2 regions of the Vibrio fluvialis genome follow, and region 2 is predicted to be linked to the other one. Evidence: predicted binding sites of a transcription regulator. Region 2 holds the regulator's gene; the other holds the start of a gene.
The links. The regulator MetJ, encoded in region 2, represses methionine synthesis genes. The targets are predictions, from matches to a motif close to TTAGACNTNTANANGTCTAA.

Region 1 (10,576 bases), on a different contig from region 2:
GATTCAGGCAGCGCAACAAGGTGGATTTACCACAGCCCGACGGGCCAATCAGCGCCGTGACTTGATGTTGATAAATCGGCAGCGACACGGATTTTAACGCGCGCTCCCCTTTGCGGTCGTAGTAGAAATTCAGATCGCGAATATCCAGCACCACCTCGCTTGCCGTGGTGGTTTGTGTTTGCACCGAGGTCTCTACGTCAGTGGTGGCGGGAGACAAAATCGTGGTTGCTATGTTGTTATTCATGGTTCTCACCTTTAAATGGTTCTCACCTTTTGAAAAGCTTAGGCAAATAGGTCGCACTGATGTTCACCAGCAGAATGAACAGCGTGACCATCAGCGCGCCCGACCATGCCAGCTGTTGCCAACTCTCGTAAGGACTCATCGCAAATTGATAGATGGTGACGGGCAGATTCGCGACCGGGCCGGAGAAATCGGTCGACATAAAATTGCTGTTGAGAGCAGTAAACAGCAGCGGCGCGGTTTCCCCTGCAATGCGGGCAAACGACAACAGAATCGCGGTGATAAGGCCAGAAGCCGCTGAACGGTAGCAGAGTTTAAACACCACCACCCAGTTGGCCGCGCCGAGGCCACGGCCCGCTTCTTTGAGTGTGCTTGGCACCAGGCGAAGCATCTCTTCTGTGCCGGCAATGATGGTTGGCAGCGCCAGAACGGCGAGCGCAATACACCCCGCCCAACCAGAATAGCCGCCGCTTGGCACGACGATCAGCGCGTAAACAAACAGGCCGACCAGTATCGACGGCGCGCTCATCAGGATGTTGTTCAGAAAACGAATGGCCTGTGCCCACTTGCTGTCGGCTTCCTGCTCCGCCAGCCAAGTCCCTGCCAACAGCGCAATCGGTGTGGCGATGAAGATCGACAGAAAAGTCATTTCCAGGCTGCCGATAAAGGCGTTTTTCAACCCACCCGCACTGCCCGGCCCTGGCGTAATCTCCGTAAACAGCGCCAGATTGATGCCGGACAAGCCCCGTGAAATCAGGGTGTAGAGAATACTCGCCAGAACCAGCAACCCCATGGCGGCCGAGCCGTAACAGAAAAGCTGAAACAGGCGATTTTTGATGCGTCTGGTGTTCATTTTTTCACTCCCACCAATTTGTTCGCGACCAGCATCACCACCAACGTAATGGCAAACAGCAGCACGCCAAGGCCCAGTAGTGAAGCAATGTGAATCGGCTGCGTCGCTTCGTTAAACTGCTGGGCGATGGTCGAGGCAATTGAGGTAGCTGGCATAAACAGCGACGCCTGAATGCGGTTCGCTCCGCCAATCACAAACGTCACCGCCATGGTTTCACCCAACGCTCGGCCAAGCCCGAGAATACAGGCGCTTAATACCGCGCGGCGCACGCTTGGTAAGAGCACTTTGGTGATCACTTCAAACGGATTCGCGCCAATACCGTAGGCCGTTTCACGCAAAATATTGGGGATCGACGCCAGCGCATCGCGCGTGAGTGACGTAATGATCGGCAGAATCATAAACGCGAGGATGATGCCGGCACTGAGCAAGCCAATTCCGATCGGCGGACCATTGAATAGCGGACCGATCAGTGGCCATTCCGCGAGATGTTCTCCGGCCCACATTTGAAAGCTGTCGGAAAACCACGGGCAGAACACAAACAATCCCCACATACCGAAAATAATGCTGGGAATGGCAGCCAGCAGCTCAATCGCTTTACCGACGGGCGAGCTGACCCAGCGTGGTGCGAGTTCTGACAGAAACACCGCAATGCCGAGCGACAGCGGCACCGCGATCAAGCAAGCAATGAACGCGCTGACCAAGGTGCCGTAAATGGCGGCAGCCGCGCCAAACTCGCCATTAATCGGATCCCAGACGTCACGATAGACAAACGACAAACCAAACGTCGTCAACGCCGACTGGCTGCCGGAAAGCAGAGAGAGGATGAGGCCGAGCAGAACGGCAAACACCATCAGCGCGCTGAGGAAGCTGACAGCGGAGAAAATCTTATCTGGCTGATATCGAGAAATCGCTTTATTCATAACACTCTGACTGTGCCCCGGCATACACCGGGGCATCCTAGGCTTAACGGATCACGGCTTGACCATCGGAAACCAGATTCTGTTTCCAGGTCTTGTTCACCAGTTTCACGACCGATTCCGGCATCGCCACGTAGTCGAGGTTTTGTGCCATTTCTGGGTGCTGGTAACTCCAGGTGAAGTACTTCAGCATTTCCTGCGCTTTTGCCATGTCTTTCTGATCTTTGTGCATCAGAATGAATGTCGCGGAGGTCATTGGCCACGTTGCCGCGCCCGGCTGATCGTTGAGGATCAGTTTAAAGCCCGGCGCGTGTTCCCAATCGGCATTCGCCGCTGCGGCCTGGAAGCTCGCCGCTGTTGGGTTAACAAACTTGCCGGCTTTGTTTTGCAGTTGGGTATAAGCCAAATGGTTTTGCGTGGCGTAAGCGTATTCCACATAGCCGATAGAGCCTTTGGTGCGTGTCACGTAGTTCGCAACACCCGCGTTCCCTTTGCCACCGATATCGGTCGCCGCGCTTGGCCATTCGATGTCTTTACCCACACCAATTTTTGATTGCCAGTCACTGCTCACGCGCGACAGATAATCGGTAAAGTTGAACGTCGTGCCTGAACCGTCAGAGCGGTGAACCACGTAGATGGGCAGTTTAGGCAGCTTTTCGTTCGGATTGAGCTTAACAATCGCCGCATCGTTCCAGTTTTTGATTTTGCCCAGATAGATATCCGCCAGCACAGAGCCCGTCAGTTTCAGTTCGCCCGCTTTGACACCAGGAATGTTCACCACGGGTACGATACCGCCCATCACCATTGGAAACTGAATCATGTCTTCCTTGTTCAGTTCAGTCACATCCAGTGGTGCGTCTGTACCGCCGAAATCAACCGTGTTCGCTTCGATCTGACGAATACCACCGCCAGAACCGATCGCCTGATAGTTGATTTGCACACCTGTCTCTTTTTGGTACGCTTCCGCCCATTTGGCGTAAACCGGATATGGGAACGTCGCACCCGCACCATTCAATGTGGTGGCAGCGAATGCTGAGCCAGAAGCACACAGTGCTAGTGACACCAAAAGCGTAGATTTCATCATTTTCATCGTGAACCCCGATATTTTCTTTGAGAATCGCTGAACCGACTTCCTTGTTCAGTAAATCGACAGCGCGCTACAGGGGACACGCTAAAAACTCCCGATGACATTTTTGTGACGATTTTGTTATTTCATTGATTTAAAAAGAATATTTATCATATTGGTTATTTTTTGATAAGTTTAGTTATCTGAAATCGGGGATTTGAGCGCTTTACACGGCGCTCAATTTTTCATCAACCTCACTCAACTGAGTTCAACCCAGTCGCACAAAAAACCCGTTCACCGAATTACCGCACAGACGCCAGTGCTCTGTCGCTCTGGTCACCGTCAATCACGCGTGAAAGTTCATCGCAACGCACAATTTTGCCCTCTCGCCACTGAAAATGGGCGATCACCTCCACCATACTGCGTTCTCCATTGCGTTTCTCGACGCTAACCTGATGGCGACTGAACACATGTTCGTCCTGCTGCGCCATCGCCACGACAGTCACGGTCATCGACCGCGTCAGTTGTTTTAAGGTCAGCAGGTGCTGCTTAAACTCGCTCAGTTTCAGCACAGCGCCATCGGCCACTTGTTGATAGCTGGACGCGAAATAACGTTCCACCTCGCGCTCATCGACATGCTCAGCTTCAATGACCGCCAGCAGCGCGGCATGAGTTAAGCGTTTCAGTTCCATATTGTTCTCCTCAGTTCATCAATTAAATCCGCAACATGGGCGCTTATCGTCTTCACTGCGCCATGTTGTTCTCTATGCTACAGCCGCTTTACATGGCAGAATTCGGACATTCAGACAAACAATAAAGGATTTCCGCCAAATGAGCGTGATTCGCCGAGCCTCACTCAAGCATCCCCAAAGCGCGATCACCGAATGGCACTCTCATCAGGAAGGTCAGCTGTTTTGGGTGAACCAAGGGATTTTGATGGTCGAAGCCGAGCAGCAGCGCTGGACGGTGGCCTCCGGCTGTTTAGCCTGGATACCCGCCGGCTGCCGGCACCGAACCGAGGTGATTACCGATGTGGTAGGCGAACTGCTGTATGTGCAAGACGCAACAATGTTTGATGCCATGCCAGACCCCAAACTGATTCGTTGCGACGATCTCATCACGGCGCTGCTCAAACGGCTGTCCGGCGCCGAATGTAACGCTTCAGACACTCGTGAGCAGGCGTGGCTGGCGCTGCTCGGCAGTGAAATCTCGCACGCACCCGCCACCCCGTTGCAATTGCCACTGCCGGAAGATAAACGAGCGCGCAAGCTCGCCAACTATTTGATTGCCGAGCCGGAGAATCGCCTGAGCCAAGAAGCACTGGCTGAGCGCTTTGGCCTCAGCAGCCGAACGCTGCATCGCCTGTTTCGTCAACAAACGGGCATGACATTTGTGCATTGGCGCCAACAAAGCCGCCTGCTCCACTCATTGAGCCAGCTCGAAGCGGGTAAGAGCATCACCGAAGTGGCACTGGCATCGGGTTACGACAACTCCAGCAGCTACATTCAGCTGTTTCGCCAGCGATTCGGCGTCACGCCCAAGCTGTACCTGCGTCAGCGGCCGCTTTTGACTGGTATGAGTGAGTAATAATTGAAACAATCGAAAGTGCGTGACGAAGCAAAATTAGGCGCATGAAAAAACCACCCGGCCGGGTGGTTTCTCGTCAGGCTGAGCACAACACCTCAAGGGTGATTGGCTGCCTTGGCTGAGCCGGTGTTTGGTCACCGGTAAGAGTGGCAAATCACATGTTCATGATTTTGCTGTGTAGCCAGTCTTTCAGCTCTGCTCGGTTGAGTTTCATCGAATTCATGGAGTGGTCGTCAATCGGCGCGCCTCTGAGCTCCAGTTTTCGAATTTCTCTGTCTAGTGAATTGTAGTTCGACGCATTTGCTGCAAATGCCTCATCGCTCGCGGTTAGCTGACTGATGGTATCCAGATGTTCTGGATATTCGTTCGCTAAAGAGTGATTTTCGCCTAGCATAGAAACCTCGTTGAGTTAATGGGTGACACAAACATTCCGCTCATATTTTGAGCAGAACTATCACTAACTCTAGCACTCTCTACTCATGACTCAAGTTCATCAATGAGACAGTCGACGCATCTGAGATCTTGCCCCAATCAACAAAAGAAAAAAGCCACCGACGGGAACTTCGATGGCTTTTTGTATTCAGTAACTTAGCTTAAAAGCGTCGAACTGAAGAGAAAATGCTTAGAAAGCAGGTTCAATCGTGCCTTTGAACGTATCTTGCATGAAGTCACGAATTGGCTGCGATTGATAGATTTGCACAAATTTCTTGTACGCTTCGTTGTCTTTGTCTTTTTCACGCGTTGCAATCACCATGACCGCCAGCGGTGCCTGTTTCGACTCTAAGTAAATGCCCTGCTTTTTCGGATCCAGACCGGCAGACATCACATAGTTCATGGTGATTGCTGCGGCGTCTACGTCATCCAGTGTGCGTGGCAGTTGCGCCGCATCCACTTCGATAAACTGGAACTGTTTTGGGTTATCAACGATGTCATTCAGTGACGCTTTAAAGCCTACGCCGTCGCGCAGTTTGATCAGGTTCGCATCAGCAAACAGCAGCAGGCCGCGGCCGCCGTTGGTTGGATCGTTTGGAATCGCGATGCGCGCGCCGTCTGGCAGATCTTCAATCGTGTGATATTTGTTCGAGTACACACCCATACGCATCAGAATCGATTCACCAATCGAAACCAAGTGCGAGTTGTGGCTGCTGTTGTAGTTATCCAAGAATGGTTGATGCTGGTAGCTGTTGATGTCGATGCTGCCATCTTCCAGTGCCGCGTTTGGCGTAATGTAGTCGGAAAACTCCACCACTTTCACATTCAGGCCCTGTTTCGCGGCTTCTTTTGCGACAGCTTCCACCACTTGTGCGTGCGGGCCAACTGTGGCGCCCACTTTGATCTCCGCCTGATCGTTCTGACCACATGCGGTTAAACCAGCAAACAGGGTTGCCACCAACGCCCACTGACCAACTTTCTTCAATCCTTTCATCTTGTTCTCCATATTCTGTGCGAGTTTCACGCCAATAGACGTTTAGCCATCTAAACCGCCATACTACTCTCGCAAAAATTTTATGCAACTCAATTTTTTGCGCAGTAGAGAACGCGAGCCAACACACACAATTCGACCCATTTGATGAAAGTGGCTGAGGAGAAATAGCCATTGCAGTACTTAGGGGATTTCTCTAGATTAGGACTCAGTTGAAAAGATTCGGCCGCGGTCAGAACGGCCAATGGATACTCATCAGTTGTCAGCATATTCAGTCGTAAGGAAGCGTATGAAAACACTACTCATCGTCAATGTCGGTCAGGCGCCGCAAGCTCAGTTGGAAAAGTTCGGAGATTTTGAAGAGTGGGCGCTGCGCGCAATTCGCTCGCAGGGCGTCGAGCAGCACGACATTCACATCGAATTCCATGACGGCGTGCAGCACGCACTGCCAAATTTCGATACCTTAGCGGGTGTCATCATCATGGGTTCGCTGGCGATGGCTTCCGAGAAAAAGCCGTGGATGCTGCGGTTATCCGACGAAATTGTTCAGTTGGTTGAGCGCCAAATTCCCCTGCTGGGTATCTGCTTTGGCCATCAGTTGATTGCGCAAGCGCTCGGTGGCGTTGTCGGTTATCACCCGCAAGGCTTGGAAATCGGCACAGTGCAGATCGCCAAAGAACCTGTGGCGAATGACGATGCGATTTTCGCGCATTTGCCTGAGCAATTTGGCGCGCAAGCGGTTCATTACCAATCGGTGCTGACGCTGCCAGAGAGCGCCGTTCATCTCGCGCGCAGCGATTTTGAACCGCATCATGCGTACCGTGTCGGCAGTGCGTGTTGGGGCGTGCAGTTCCATCCGGAATTCACACCCGAGATCATGCAGATGTCGCTTGATGGTCTGAAACACGAATTTGAAGACGACTACCCAGCGAAAAGCGCTCAGGTCACCGAAACAGAGCAAGCCAAACAGGTCCTGCTGCAATTTGCCCGCGTCTGCTGTCAGGCGCAGTAAGTTCACTCTCACTTCCACACCACCACACACATCTGTGCAAAGATCCGCGCGTTAAGGCGCGGCATGCACAGCACTCTCCGGGTCAGCGTCATGCGCTGGCCCCTGTTTTTGCAGCGTTTCCACCCGCTCAAGCAGGTAACGTTTAAAGCTGGCGCAACGCTCTGGCATCGGATGCCGAGGCCGATAGTAAAGAAAGATGTCAAAGCTCGCGCAGCGATATTGCGGCATCACATGACGCAATTCGCCGCTGCGTAAACACGGCTCCACCAGCGAATGCGGCAGATAAGCAATGCCCGCACTTTGCTGAGCAAGATTGAGCAGCATTTCGCTGTTGTCGCACTCCAGCGCATCACGAATGGTGACGATTTCCGGCTGCTCGTCGCGCTCAAAACACCAGCGATTGCCGCCCAATAAAGTGCGTGCATACAAGCAGCGATGCTCTTTCAGTTCCTGCGGCGTGGTCGGTGTGCCCGCTTCGGTCAGATAGCGTTCCGAGGCGCACAAATACAGCGGTTCACTGAGCAGGCGTTTGCGGATCAGCAACGAATCTTCCACCGGTTCACCGTCATACGTGGCGATGGCGCGAAAGGCAAAATCGATGGTAAGCGGGTCAAACTCCCCCGCTTCAATAAAGATTTTGAAATGTACTTTAGGATGCTGCGCCATGTATTCAGCCACGATTTTGGTCAGATACTGGCGGGCAAACAGCGGCGTCGACGAGAGGCGGATTTCGCCCTGTTGTTGCTCGCTGAGGTTTTGCACCTCTTCGCACAGCGTATCGATATCGCCAATCATCGGCGCAAAGCGTTCGTACAACAGTTGCCCCGCTTGGGTCGCGGCCAGTTGGCGCGTGCTGCGTTTGATGAGTTCAACCGACAACGTCTCTTCCAGCTCTTTGACCCAGCGGCTGCCTGCGGCAGCCGAAATGCCCTGTCGCTGCGAGGCCTCTTTGAACGATCCGGTTTGCATCACCACGCAAAAGAACAGGATCTTATCCAGAATCGGCTGGCGACTGGAAAGCAGTGGTCCCGCCATCAGTTCACCAAGCCTTTTTCCAACGCCAGTTTCACCAGCGCGGCGGTCGATGACGCGCCGAGTTTCTTTTTGATGCGCAAACGATGCGTTTCCACCGTGCGCACACTGATGTGCAGCGTATCGGCGATGTCTTTATTGCCACAACCGCTGACAATGGCTTTCAGCACATCCGATTCACGTTTCGACAGCGTTTCATCACGCTCGGCGGGCTTTTCGTTGAACTGCTCCAGCAGCTTATCCGACGCCTGCGGGCAGAGGTATGAGCGCCCCTGCGCGACCTGATTAATCGCGAGCACCAGTTCATCCGAACTGACGTCTTTGAGCACATACCCTTTCGCACCCGCTTTCACGGCGCGAATCACGTAGTCTTTGCTGTCGTGCATCGACAGCATGATCACCGAGGTACTGAGATTCGACTGCTGAATGCGCTCCAAAACCTCCAAACCGTTCATGCGCGGCATGTTGATGTCGAGCAGCAGCACATCCGGCTTGAGCTTGCGCGTCATATCCAGTGCGTCGTCTCCCGTACCGACACAAGCCAGAATGCTGAGGTTATCTTCCCGTTCCAGACGCGATTTCAGACCATCCTGCATTAAGCGGTGATCATCGGCCAATACTAGCTTTATCATACAAACTCCATGTCCAAACTGACGCGAATTTCAGTGCCTTCGCCCACCTCACTCGACACCGAAAACTGGCCTCCAATGGCCTGTACCCGTTCCTTCATATTTTGCAGCCCCATGTGATCCTGCGGCGCTGTTTTCTGTTTCAATCGCTCTTTGGTGATGCCTTTGCCATCGTCGCTGATGGTGAGGATCAGCAGCCGTCCTTCGCGCTGCATCACCACATCCACGCCACTGGCTTCGGCATGTTTTTCCACGTTATGCAGCGACTCCTGCACCACGCGATACAAGGTGGTTTCCACTTCGGCGACCATATCGACGCCGTCGATATCGTGTTCAAACACCAGTTCCAAATCGGTGCGGCGGCGCAGATCATTGAGATACGCTTCAATACCCGCCACCAGCCCTAAATCGTCAAGCTGCGGCGGACGCAAATCACGCGAGATACGCCGCAGCTCGACAATCGCGTGCTCCATCACCTCTTTGCTCGCTTCCAGCTCGGTTTGCTTACGCTGCTCATCCTGCTCGCGCTGCACGTTATCAATCCGGTATTTGGCGGCCACCAACAACTGGTTCACGCCATCGTGCAGCTCTCGCGACACGCGCTGGCGCTCATTTTCCTGCGAATTGATGATCTGCTGGTTAAGCTGGCTCAGTTGCTCGTTCGCCATACGGCGCACATTCAGGTTGAGCGATGCGCCCAGCCCGGCAATCACCGATACCGCAATAAACACCACGCCAAACAAAGCGCTGCTGCTTTTGCCGATGTTCTGGTCAAAGCCGCTTTGCATGTGCTGAATCTGACGCTCGATATCATCCAGATAGACGCCGGTGCCGAGCATCCAGCCCCATTTTTCCAGCGCGATGGCGTAGCTCAGTTTAGGCAACGGCTCCTGCGTCGACGGCTTGTGCCAGTAATACTCGACAAACCCACCGCCCTGTTTGGACACTTCAATCAGCTCCTGCAGCAGTTTTTTGCCGTGAAAGTCTTCCACATCCCACCAATTGCGCCCGACACGTTCCGGCTGATACGGCAGCACCAGCGCTTCGCCGCCCCAGGTGTAGACAAAGAAATAGCCGTCGCGGCCATAGGTGAGCTGACTGAGCTTTTCCGACACCAAACGCTTGGCCTCGGCCTCTTCCAGCTGCGCATCGCGGTAGTAGGGTTCGATGCTTTTCAGCGCCAGTTCGACGTACTGTTGCAACTCCTGACGTTTTGCCGCCAGCACGTTGTTGCGCGTGAGCTGCACCTGATCTTCCACCAGCGTTCTGGCCTGACTGAACAGAATGCTGGCCACAATGCCGACCACCACAATCAGCGGCACAATCGACAGCAGCAAGATATTCACCGTCAGCTTACGGTTACTGATCAATCCCATGAAAACTCTGGCCTCATCCTTGGCTGTGTACGTAGTTTTACGGACAAAACTCGCCATTTTCTGCACATATTACTGACAAAATTTGCGCAGTTTTCCCAATAGAGGCGATGCGTTTCGCCCTCTACACTTGAGACTAAATGTAACATCTCATTAACATCAATGAGCTTGGGATGTTCACATTTTTACACTCAAAACAAGGAACTTACCCCACAGGAGTTAGCAATGGCTTTCACTAAAGTTGCACTTGCCACCAGCCTTTCGATTGCGGCGACAGCACTCACGTTTAATGTTCAGGCGGCGGAAAAGATTCTACTCAAAACCCCGGTCGCGTTCGGCACGCATCTGCCTGCGCTCGGCACCCCGATTCAATGGTACGCCGACCACATCACCGACACCTCCGGTGGCACCATCAAAATGAAAATTTATGAACCCGGCAAACT
Region 2 (10,576 bases):
CCTATTCCAGGGAAAATCGCTGTTTCTCTAACGAAACCAGCAGATTCTGCTGCTGACCTTGCTCTGGCTTACAGCCCGGGCGTGGCGGAACCGGTGCGTGAAATCGCACAAAATGTCGACAACGTATACAAGTACACTGCAAAGGGAAATACCGTTGCAGTTATCTCCAACGGAACGGCGATCCTCGGTCTGGGTAACCTGGGCCCGATGGCATCCAAACCGGTCATGGAAGGTAAAGCCCTGCTGTTCAAACGTTTTGCGGGCCTGGATTCTATCGACATTGAAGTCAAACACCGCACCATCGACGAGTTCGTCGATACCGTCGCGAACATTGCCGACACCTTTGGTGGCATCAACCTGGAAGACATCAAAGCTCCGGACTGTTTTGAAATCGAACGCCGCCTGATTGAACGTTGTGACGTTCCCGTGTTCCACGATGACCAGCACGGTACTGCGATCGTCACCGCTGCCGGCATGCTGAACGCGATTGAGCTGCAAGGTAAAAAGCTGGAAGAGTGCATCATCGTCTGTCTGGGTGCTGGCGCCGCTGCCGTCGCTTGTATGGAACTGCTGATCAAATGTGGCGCAATGCGCGAAAAGATCTATATGTTGGATCGCAAAGGTGTGATTCACACCCGTCGTGACGACCTGAACGAATACAAACAACTGTTCGCGAACAACACCGACAAACGTACGCTGGAAGATGTGATCGCCGGCGCTGACCTGTTCCTGGGCGTTTCGGGTCCGAACCTGCTGCCAGCCGACGCACTGAAGCTGATGGCCGACAAACCGGTGGTGTTTGCGTGTTCCAACCCAGATCCAGAAATCAAACCAGAACTGGCTTACCAAGTGCGCAGCGATCTGATTATGGGTACCGGCCGCAGCGACTACCCGAACCAGGTGAACAACGTGTTGTGTTTCCCATTCATCTTCCGTGGTGCTCTGGATGTCCGCGCCAGCGAAATCAACGATGAGATGAAACTGGCTGCGGTCGACGCGATTCGTCAGCTAGCCAAAGAAGAAGTGCCAGTAGAAGTGCTGAAAGCCGCGGGTGTAGACAAATTGTCTTACGGCAACGACTACATCATTCCAAAACCAATGGACCCTCGCCTGCTACCACGCGTAGCAAAAGCGGTGGCTCAGGCTGCCGTGGATTCGGGCGTTGCTCGCATCGAAATGCCACAAGGCTACATGGAAGCCTAAGCACTCTTTGCTTCAAGTGAAGACAAAAAAACCCTGGCCAATGCCAGGGTTTTTTAATGCGTGTCGGTCCGTGGGATCAGTCGTCGTACGCTTCGAACTCAATGCCCATTGCGGTCATCAGTTCTTTCACTTCCGCCGGAATGTCATCCGGGCGGTCTTTACGCAGATCTTCATCCGTTGGCAGCGGCTGGCCTGTGTAGGCATGCAGAAACGCTTCACACAACAGTTCACTGTTCGTTGCATGACGCAGGTTATTGATTTGGCGGCGAGTACGTTCATCCGTCAGCACTTTCAGCACCTTAAGCGGAATCGATACGGTGATTTTTTTCACCTGCTCGCTCTTTTTCCCATGCTCCGCGTATGGGCTAATATATTCGCCATTCCAGTCTGCCATTGCGCACCTTCGTTGTTGGATTCGAGTTGAATATTTTCAAAGTCCCCAATTTTAGCGGGATTTACTGCCATAAGCAAAGACATATAGACGTCTAGAAGTGTTGACGTCTTCTTTTTTGGTCAGTAAAGTGTGATGTTATTCAGCGGGGTGAACAGAAATATTAAGGTTCACTGCCGACTTGGAAGCCAAAACACCGTCAATCAGGAAAGGAAACGCTCATGACCAATCGCAAGCCAGCGACCGTTGCGGTCCGCACGGGTATTGAATCTGACACTCAATACCACGCTGTTGTTCCACCCATTTATCTCTCGACCAACTATGGCTTTCCTGCGTTTGGTGAAGTGCCAAAATACGATTACACCCGCTCTGGTAACCCGAACCGTGGTTTGCTGGAACAGGCACTATCTGAACTCGAATGCGGTGCCGATGCGGTGGTCACCAACTGCGGCACTTCGGCGCTCAACCTTTGGGTCAGCGCGTTTCTTTCTCCACAAGATTTAATCATTGCGCCGCACGACTGTTATGGCGGCACTTACCGTTTGTTTAACACGCGCGCGAAGAAAGGCGACTTCAAAGTGCTGTTTGTCGATCAGTCCGACGAGCAGGCTCTGGCGGCGGCGATGGCCCAAAACCCGAAACTGGTGTTATTGGAAACCCCGTCCAACCCATTGGTGCGTGTGGTCGACATCGAAAAAATCTGCCAGCAAGCCAAAGCGGTCGGCGCCTTGGTGGCGGTCGACAATACCTTTTTGACACCGGTGTACCAAAAGCCTCTGACGCTCGGCGCTGACTTTGTGGTGCACTCCACCACCAAATACCTGAACGGTCACTCGGACGTGATTGGCGGCGTGATCATCAGTAAAGATGCCCAGCATGCCGAAGAGCTGAAATGGTGGGGTAACTGCATCGGCGCGACGGGTACGCCGTTTGACAGCTACATGACGCTGCGTGGCTTGCGCACGCTCGGCGCACGTATGCGCGTGCATGAAGAAAGCTCACAGCAAATCCTTAACTATCTGCAAAGCCAGTCATTGGTAAAAGTGATTTATCACCCTAGCCTGCCAAACCATCCTGGTCACGAGATTGCGAAAAAACAGCAGGTCGGTTTTGGTTCAATGCTGAGTTTTGAGTTTGGCGGTTCGTTTGAGCAACTGAAATACTTCGTCGGCGAATTGGAACTGTTCTCGCTGGCAGAATCACTCGGCGGTGTAGAAAGTCTGGTATGTCACCCCGCCTCAATGACTCACCGCGCGATGGGCGAAGAAGCTCTGGCGGAAGCGGGCGTCTCACAGCAACTGCTGCGTTTGTCAGTCGGTCTGGAAGATGCATCCGACCTGATTGCCGATCTGGATCAGGCGTTTAATAAAGCCAAGGAGGCCTTTTAATGACAATTTCGCGTCAGCTGCATAAATTTGGTGGTAGCAGTCTCGCAGACCCGGAATGTTATCAACGCGTCGCCCATATTCTGCAGGAATATTCACAGGCCGACGATCTCGTGGTGGTCTCCGCGGCGGGTAAAACAACCAACCGCCTGATTGCCTTTCTCGATGCTCTGAATAAAGACGGCCGTATTGCGCACGAAGCGCTGCAATCCCTGCGTCTATATCAAAGCGAACTGATTGAAGGTTTGCTGGACGGCGACACTGCCGATCAGCTGCTCACCCAACTCAACAACGAATTTGTCGCCCTGGGCGAGCTTGCCGCTCCCCTGAACAAAGCGCAACAAGCGGCGGTGCTCGGTCACGGAGAAGTGTGGTCATCACGCCTGTTGGCAGCGCTGCTCAACCAGCTCAAACTGCCAGCGGTCGCTCAGGACGCTCGTGCTTTCCTGCGCGCCGAGAGCGGCACGCAACCGGAAGTCGATCGCGCGCGCTCTTATCCGCTGATCAAAGAAGTACTGGCACAACACGCCCATCATCGCGTCATCATCACAGGTTTTATGGCGCAGAACGAAGCAGGCGAAACCGTGCTGCTCGGCCGTAACGGTTCTGACTATTCCGCGACCGTAATTGGCGCGCTGGCCGAAGTGGATCGCGTCACCATCTGGAGTGATGTCGCAGGCGTGTACAGCGCCGACCCGCGTCTGGTCACCGATGCCTGCCTGCTGCCACTGCTGCGTTTGGATGAAGCCAACGAACTGGCTCGCCTGGCCGCACCGGTACTGCACAGCCGTACTTTACAGCCTGTGGCACAAAGCGCGATGGATCTCAGCCTGCGTTGCAGTTATCAACCAGAATCCGGATCCACCCGCATCGAGCGCGTGCTGGCTTCAGGCCGCGGCGCAAAAATCATCACGTCGCTGGAAGAAGTTCTGCTGATTGAACTGGCGTTTGTGCATGGTCACAACTTCCAGCGCGCTCAGCAAGACGTGCTGGAAAAACTCCAACGGGCGCAGTTGGAACCGCTGGCGTATGAAGTTCAGGCCGACCAACAATACCTGCGTCTGGCCTATACCGCAGAAATTGCCTCCGGTTCGCTGGCCTTCTTGCAAGATTTAGGTATTGAGGCGGAAATCAAACTCAAAGAAGGTTATTCCATGGTGGGCGCGGTCGGTGCAGGTGTCACCAAAAACGCGCAGCACAGCTATGGGTTCTTCCAACAGCTCAAAACCGCGCCGGTTGAATTTGTGTGCGAAGCGGAATCCGGTCTGAGTCTGGTCGCCGTGCTGCGCCAGACGGCTGTCGAACCACTGGTCATCGGCCTGCACACGCAACTGTTCCAGGCACAAAAACGGGTCGCGCTGGCTCTGTGCGGGAAAGGCAACATCGGCTCCAGCTGGCTGAAGCTGTTTGCTGAGCAGAAAGAAGAGCTGGAAAAGCGTCATGGCATGAACTTCGAACTGGTGGCGGTGATTGACAGCCAGACTTACTGCTTCAAACCACAAGGTATCGACGCAGCAAAAGTGTTTGCTCACTATAACGACGAAGCCGTACCGAACGATGGACAAACTTGGTTGACGCAACTGGGGAATATTCAGGGCTTTGACGAAGTGGTGGTGCTGGATGTCACCGCGAGTCAGGAACTGGCGAGCCGTTATCTCGATATCGCCGAACACGGCATGCATCTGATTTCGGCCAACAAAGTGGCGGGATCGGCCGCGGGTGATTACTACCAGCAAGTGAAAGACGCATTTGCCAAAATCAGTCGCCATTGGTTGTACAACGCGACCGTTGGTGCCGGCTTACCCATCAATCACACCGTGCGCGATCTGCGTGAAAGCGGCGATGAAATTACCGCGCTGTCGGGTATATTCTCTGGCACGCTGTCGTGGCTGTTCCAGCAATACGATGGCCAGGTGCCGTTCAGTGAACTGGTTGATCTCGCCTGGCAACAAGGCCTGACCGAACCGGACCCACGCTGCGATCTCGATGGCTCTGACGTAATGCGTAAGCTGGTGATTCTGGCGCGTGAATCGGGGCTGGAAATCGAACCCCAAAACGTACGCGTTGAATCCCTAGTGCCGGAAGAGTTGCGCGATCTGTCACTGGATGATTTCCTCGATAAAAGCCAGTTGCTCAATGAGCGCCTGGCCGAACGTCTGGCGAAAGCACAGCGTCAGGATAAAGTGCTGCGTTATGTGGCGCGCCTCGAAAAAAATGGCAAAGCCACTGTTGGCGTGGAAGCACTCGATAAAGAACACGCGCTGGCGAATCTGCTGCCGTGTGACAACATCTTTGCCATCGAGAGCAAATGGTACCGCGATAATCCGCTGGTGATTCGCGGCCCGGGAGCCGGACGTGAAGTCACGGCAGGCGCGATTCAGTCGGATCTCAACCTGCTCGCAGGCCTGTTGTAAGCATGATAAAGCTCGCCAAATTGGCGAGCTTTTTGTTGTTTGTTCTACTATTAATTTCTATATCAGCACATTCGTCGAACTTGAAGGTTACAGGCAGAAAATGCGACTAACGTGCTGAGAACGTTGTTGAATTAACCTCACGATCAACATGAAAAATATTCATATTGGCAAGGTTGACATTAAAATGCATTCAAGACATTCTGTAGCCATATAGACGTCTAAACGTCAATTTTTAAGAAGTGTTCGCGTTGTGGCACGTTGCCACAGGGAGAGGAAAAATGGGTTACACGCACGCCAGTCATATTGACGCTTTAAACCAGAATATTGCTGATCTTTCAGACATCAATGTATCGTTTGAATTTTTCCCGCCGAGCACGCCACAAATGGAAGAGACCTTGTGGAACTCTGTACACCGCCTGAAAACGCTGAAACCAAAATTCGTCTCTGTGACTTACGGCGCCAACTCCGGCGAACGTGACCGTACCCACTCGATCATCAAAGCCATTAAAGATCAGACTGGCCTGATTGCAGCGCCGCACCTGACCTGTATTGATGCCAGCCGCGAAGAACTGATTCAGATTGCTGACGATTACTGGAACAACGGTATTCAGAACATCGTCGCACTGCGCGGTGACATTCCTCCGGGTGGCGGCAAACCTGACATGTACGCATCGGACTTGGTGACTTTGCTGAAATCACGTCATGACTTCGATATCTCAGTGGCAGCCTTCCCGGAAGTTCATCCGGAAGCGAAAAGCGCGCAAGCCGATCTGCTCAATCTGAAACGTAAAGTCGAGGCAGGTGCAAACCGCGCCATTACGCAGTTTTTCTTTGATGTGGAAAGCTACCTGCGTTTTCGTGACCGCTGTGTGACCGCCGGCATCGATGTTGAAATCGTACCGGGCATTCTGCCCGTCTCGAACTTTAAGCAGGCATCGCGTTTTGCTGCGCAGAACAACGTTAAGGTGCCGAGCTGGATGGCGAAACAATTTGATGGGCTTGACGACGATCCTGTGACCCGTCAGCTCGTGGGCGCCAGCCAAGCAATTGACATGGTGCGCATCCTGTCGCGTGAAGGCGTGAAAGATTTCCACTTCTACACACTTAACCGTGCCGAAATGACTTACGCGCTATGCCACACGCTGGGCGTTCGTCCAAGCCTGTAAGCGAATGTGAGAAACAAAAAAACGCCGACAACCGTCGGCGTTTTTTTATAGATTCGATATCGTGGCAATCGGTGGATTATTCCACGTCGTCCATTTTACCCAGCAGATTGCGAATACGCTCTTGCCATGCCGTGTGTTCTTGTTGAATTTGCTGAGCGCGCTGCTCCAGAGCTTCACGGCTGGCTTTCAGCTCGTTTGCTTCTTCAGTCAGCTTCACTTTTTCTTCTTTTAGCTCTTCAACTTCCATTTGCAGCAACGCGATTGTATCAACCGCGGTTTGGATTTTTGCTTCTAGTTGTTCTAGTACTTCAAAAGACATGGTACTTACCCTTTTTTGATTCGGTTGCGGTGAACTCACTTCACTTAATTTCCCCATTCTACTCAGCCAAGCGCAGAGAAACACTCACTATATTCGATATTTTGCGCTATTCGGTTAAAAAAACGGCGCAAATTGACCTGACGCTTACTTTGCATGCGTGAAGGGGGAAACAATGCCTGAAAACAGAGGCTATCGTAGCGAGTTTTGATCGAGTGCAAGTCTCATGGGTGTCAAAAAGCAAACGTTTCCTTTCGAATATGCTAAGATCCGCCGCAAATTGTCCCTATTACTGATCCTTGGTTTGGAGTAAGCATGAAACGCGATTTGGCAATGGCATTTTCACGCGTCACGGAAGGCGCTGCATTGGCAGGATATAAATGGCTTGGCCGCGGCGATAAAAATGCCGCAGACGGCGCTGCAGTTGAAGTGATGCGCACCTTATTAAATAAAACCGAAATCAAGGGTGAGATCGTCATCGGCGAAGGCGAGATTGACGAAGCGCCAATGCTGTACATCGGTGAACAAGTGGGCATCGGTGGCGATGAAGTCGATATTGCGGTGGACCCGATTGAAGGCACACGTATGACGGCGATGGGCCAGTCCAACGCGCTGGCCGTACTGGCGGCGGGCGAAAAAGGCAGCTTCCTCAAAGCGCCGGACATGTACATGGAAAAACTGGTAGTGGGTCCGGGTGCGAAAGGTTGCATCGACCTGCACAAACCTTTGCAGGAAAACCTGGAAAACATCGCTGCGGCGCTGGGTAAACCGCTCAGTAACCTGACTGTGATTACGCTGGCCAAACCGCGACATGATAACGAGATTGCCCAGATGCAAAAACTTGGCGTACGCGTGTTTGCGGTGCCAGATGGTGACGTGGCGGCTTCTATCCTGACCTGTATGCCAGACAGCGAAGTCGATGTGATGTACTGTGTGGGCGGCGCGCCGGAAGGGGTTGTCTCTGCGGCCGTGATTCGCGCGCTGGACGGCGACATGAATGGTCGTCTGCTGCCGCGCCATAAAGTCAAAGGCGAGACCGAAGATAACCGCATCTGGGGGGCTCGTGAGCTTGAGCGTTGTGAGCAGATGGGCGTTAAAGCCGAAGTCGTTCTGAAACTGGAAGACATGGCGCGCAGCGATAATGTCATCTTCGCCGCGACTGGCATCACCAAAGGCGATCTGCTGGAAGGCATTACCCGCCAAGGCAACATTGCCACCACCGAAACCCTGCTGATCCGCGGTCGCTGCCGTACTATTCGCCGCATCAAATCGATTCACTACCTGGAGCGTAAAGATCCGGAAGTGCGCGAAATTATTCTCTAACAACCAAAAACAAAAAAAGACCGCCAAGGCGGTCTTTTTTACGAACTGAGTTCAGGTTAGCTGTGCTTAGAACAGCTCTTCAGCCACCTGGAACAGATCTTTGCGTACTGGACGCTTCATGTTTTCAATCGCATCGATGATGTCGTGGTGAACCAGTTGTTCTTTCTGAATACCAACACAACGGCCGCCGTGACCTTCCAGCAACAGGTGAACCGCGTAGTTACCCATACGAGAAGCCAGAACGCGGTCAAACGCCGTTGGTTTACCACCACGCTGAATGTGGCCAAGAATCGTTGCGCGAGTCTCACGACCCGTTGCCTTTTCGATCTCTTTTGCCAACTGGTTCGCATCCATCATCAGCTCTGTCAGCGCGATAATCGCGTGTTTCTTGCCTTTCTTGATGCCGTCCTGAATGTTAGAGATCAGTTGATCCATATCCAGGCCAGTTTCTGGCGTGATGATGTATTCACAACCACCCGCAATCGCAGACATCAGAGTCAGGTCACCACAGTGACGGCCCATGATTTCTACGATAGAAATACGCTGGTGAGAAGAAGACGTGTCACGCAGACGGTCGATAGACTCGATAACCGTGTTCAGTGCAGTCAGGTAGCCGATGGTGTAATCCGTACCTGCGATGTCGTTGTCGATCGTGCCTGGCAGACCGATACATGGGTAACCCATTTCAGTCAGCTTCTTCGCACCCATGTACGAACCGTCACCACCGATCACAACCAGTGCATCAATACCGTGTGTTTTCAGGTTTTCGATCGCTTTTTCACGAACAGATTCTTCACGGAACTGCGGGAAACGCGCAGAACCCAGGAAGGTACCACCACGGTTAATTACGTCAGACACGCTTGAACGATCCAGCTGCTTGATGCGGCCTTCATACAGGCCCTGATAGCCATCGTAAATACCGAATACTTCAAGACCTGCGCCCAAGGCTGTACGAACCACGCCGCGAATTGCAGCATTCATGCCTGGGGCGTCACCGCCACTTGTCAAAATACCGATCTTCTTAATCATGCTCACCCTCGATTTTTGGGAACTTAATATAATTTTTTGGGCCGCCTGCTAACGACATTCAGACGGCAAAAGCATTCATTATCTGTGCGTTATGTTACATTTCCTAATTAGGAATACTACTGTTATTTGCACGAAATTCTGTAAGTTTTCTACTTATGTAAGAGTATTACAGTTTTAACCATCATCGTTGTTGATTCACATCAGGATCATGTTTTTTAGTCGATTGGAGAAAAGATAGCCAACGTTGCAGGCTTTTTCCTTACCACCCTTGGAATTTTTGCTTTCTCTCCGGTCCGAAGACCACAGAATACGGATCCTGATGGATTAAAACATCAGCACCCGGGAAATTTTTGCGCAGTTTGGCTTCCACCATGTCTGAGATGCGATGTGCTTCAATTAACGGGATCTTGTCATCGAGTTCCAAATGTAACTGGATGAATCTTACAGGCCCCGACATCCGGGTGCGCAGTTGATGCACGCCCATAACCCCTTCCACCGACAGTGACAAGGTACGGATCTGCATCAGTTCGTCGTCCGGCAGTTTGCGATCCAGTAGCGTTTGTACTGCGCTGTGTGCCATGCGATACGCGCTGTAAAGAATATAGATGCCAATCCCGACCGCAAACACCGCGTCCGCCTGTGTTATACCAAACCAGCTCAGACCTAACGCCACCATGATCGCCGCGTTCATGAACAGATCTGACTGATAATGCAGTGAGTCTGCCGCAATCGCCTGACTGCCGGTTTTCTTCACCACCTGACGCTGGAACATCACCAACGCAAACGTCACCACCATGGCAAATCCACTGACGTAAATGCCGAGTTCCGGCGATTGTAGTTCATGCGGGCGGAAGAAGCGGTCAATACCGTTCAGAATCAAGAAACAGGCCGAGCCCGAAATAAACATCGCCTGCGCCAGAGCGGCCAACGACTCCGCCTTGCCATGGCCAAAGGTGTGCTCCCGGTCTGCCGGTTGGAGCGAATAGCGCACCACAATCAAGTTGACTACCGACGCGGCGATGTCGAGCAGCGAGTCGATAAGAGACGCCAGCAAGCTGACTGAGCCGGTCACCCACCAGGCAGCAATTTTGATGATCAGCAGCAACGTCGCAACCGTGGTTGCCGTCCATGCTGCGAGAGTAACCAGTCTGGCGTATTCCTGTTTCATAGTATGATATCCAAGCAAATCAATGGCGTAATTATACGCAAAAGCCTGTTTAATGTGCGTTAAATCTCATCGAACATCCGGTAACAAAACGCAAAAAAGGCAGCCTAAGCTGCCTTGAATGAGAGTCGGAATTATTCACCTGCTGGTGGCGCTGGCGGCATCATGTTCTGACCTTTTGATC

Region 1: a site for MetJ is predicted at 6,125-6,144, ahead of DYA43_RS15165 (MetQ/NlpA family ABC transporter substrate-binding protein). Genes of this name have one in related genera too.

What each region holds. Positions count from the first base shown of each region.
Region 1 covers NZ_UHIP01000002.1:30,556-41,131, forward strand. The annotation lists gene pstB (phosphate ABC transporter ATP-binding protein PstB) at 1-244, opposite strand, end outside; gene pstA (phosphate ABC transporter permease PstA) at 267-1,094, opposite strand; gene pstC (phosphate ABC transporter permease subunit PstC) at 1,091-2,038, opposite strand; gene pstS (phosphate ABC transporter substrate-binding protein PstS) at 2,058-3,101, opposite strand; gene DYA43_RS15150 (nuclear transport factor 2 family protein) at 3,380-3,769, opposite strand; gene DYA43_RS15155 (AraC family transcriptional regulator) at 3,909-4,664, shown strand; gene DYA43_RS15160 (HP1242/YdcH family protein) at 4,819-5,058, opposite strand; gene DYA43_RS15165 (MetQ/NlpA family ABC transporter substrate-binding protein) at 5,287-6,090, opposite strand; gene DYA43_RS15170 (glutamine amidotransferase) at 6,377-7,099, shown strand; gene DYA43_RS15175 (LysR family transcriptional regulator) at 7,151-8,134, opposite strand; gene DYA43_RS15180 (response regulator) at 8,134-8,763, opposite strand; gene DYA43_RS15185 (cache domain-containing protein) at 8,760-10,136, opposite strand; gene DYA43_RS15190 (TRAP transporter substrate-binding protein) at 10,359-10,576, shown strand, end outside.
Region 2 covers NZ_UHIP01000001.1:89,772-100,347, reverse strand. The annotation lists gene DYA43_RS00450 (malic enzyme-like NAD(P)-binding protein) at 1-1,203, shown strand, start outside; gene metJ (met regulon transcriptional regulator MetJ) at 1,280-1,597, opposite strand; gene DYA43_RS00440 (O-succinylhomoserine (thiol)-lyase) at 1,816-2,982, shown strand; gene DYA43_RS00435 (bifunctional aspartate kinase/homoserine dehydrogenase II) at 2,982-5,393, shown strand; gene metF (methylenetetrahydrofolate reductase) at 5,672-6,559, shown strand; gene zapB (cell division protein ZapB) at 6,636-6,878, opposite strand; gene glpX (class II fructose-bisphosphatase) at 7,191-8,198, shown strand; gene pfkA (6-phosphofructokinase) at 8,265-9,227, opposite strand; gene fieF (CDF family cation-efflux transporter FieF) at 9,487-10,395, opposite strand; gene DYA43_RS00405 (CpxP family protein) at 10,527-10,576, opposite strand, start outside.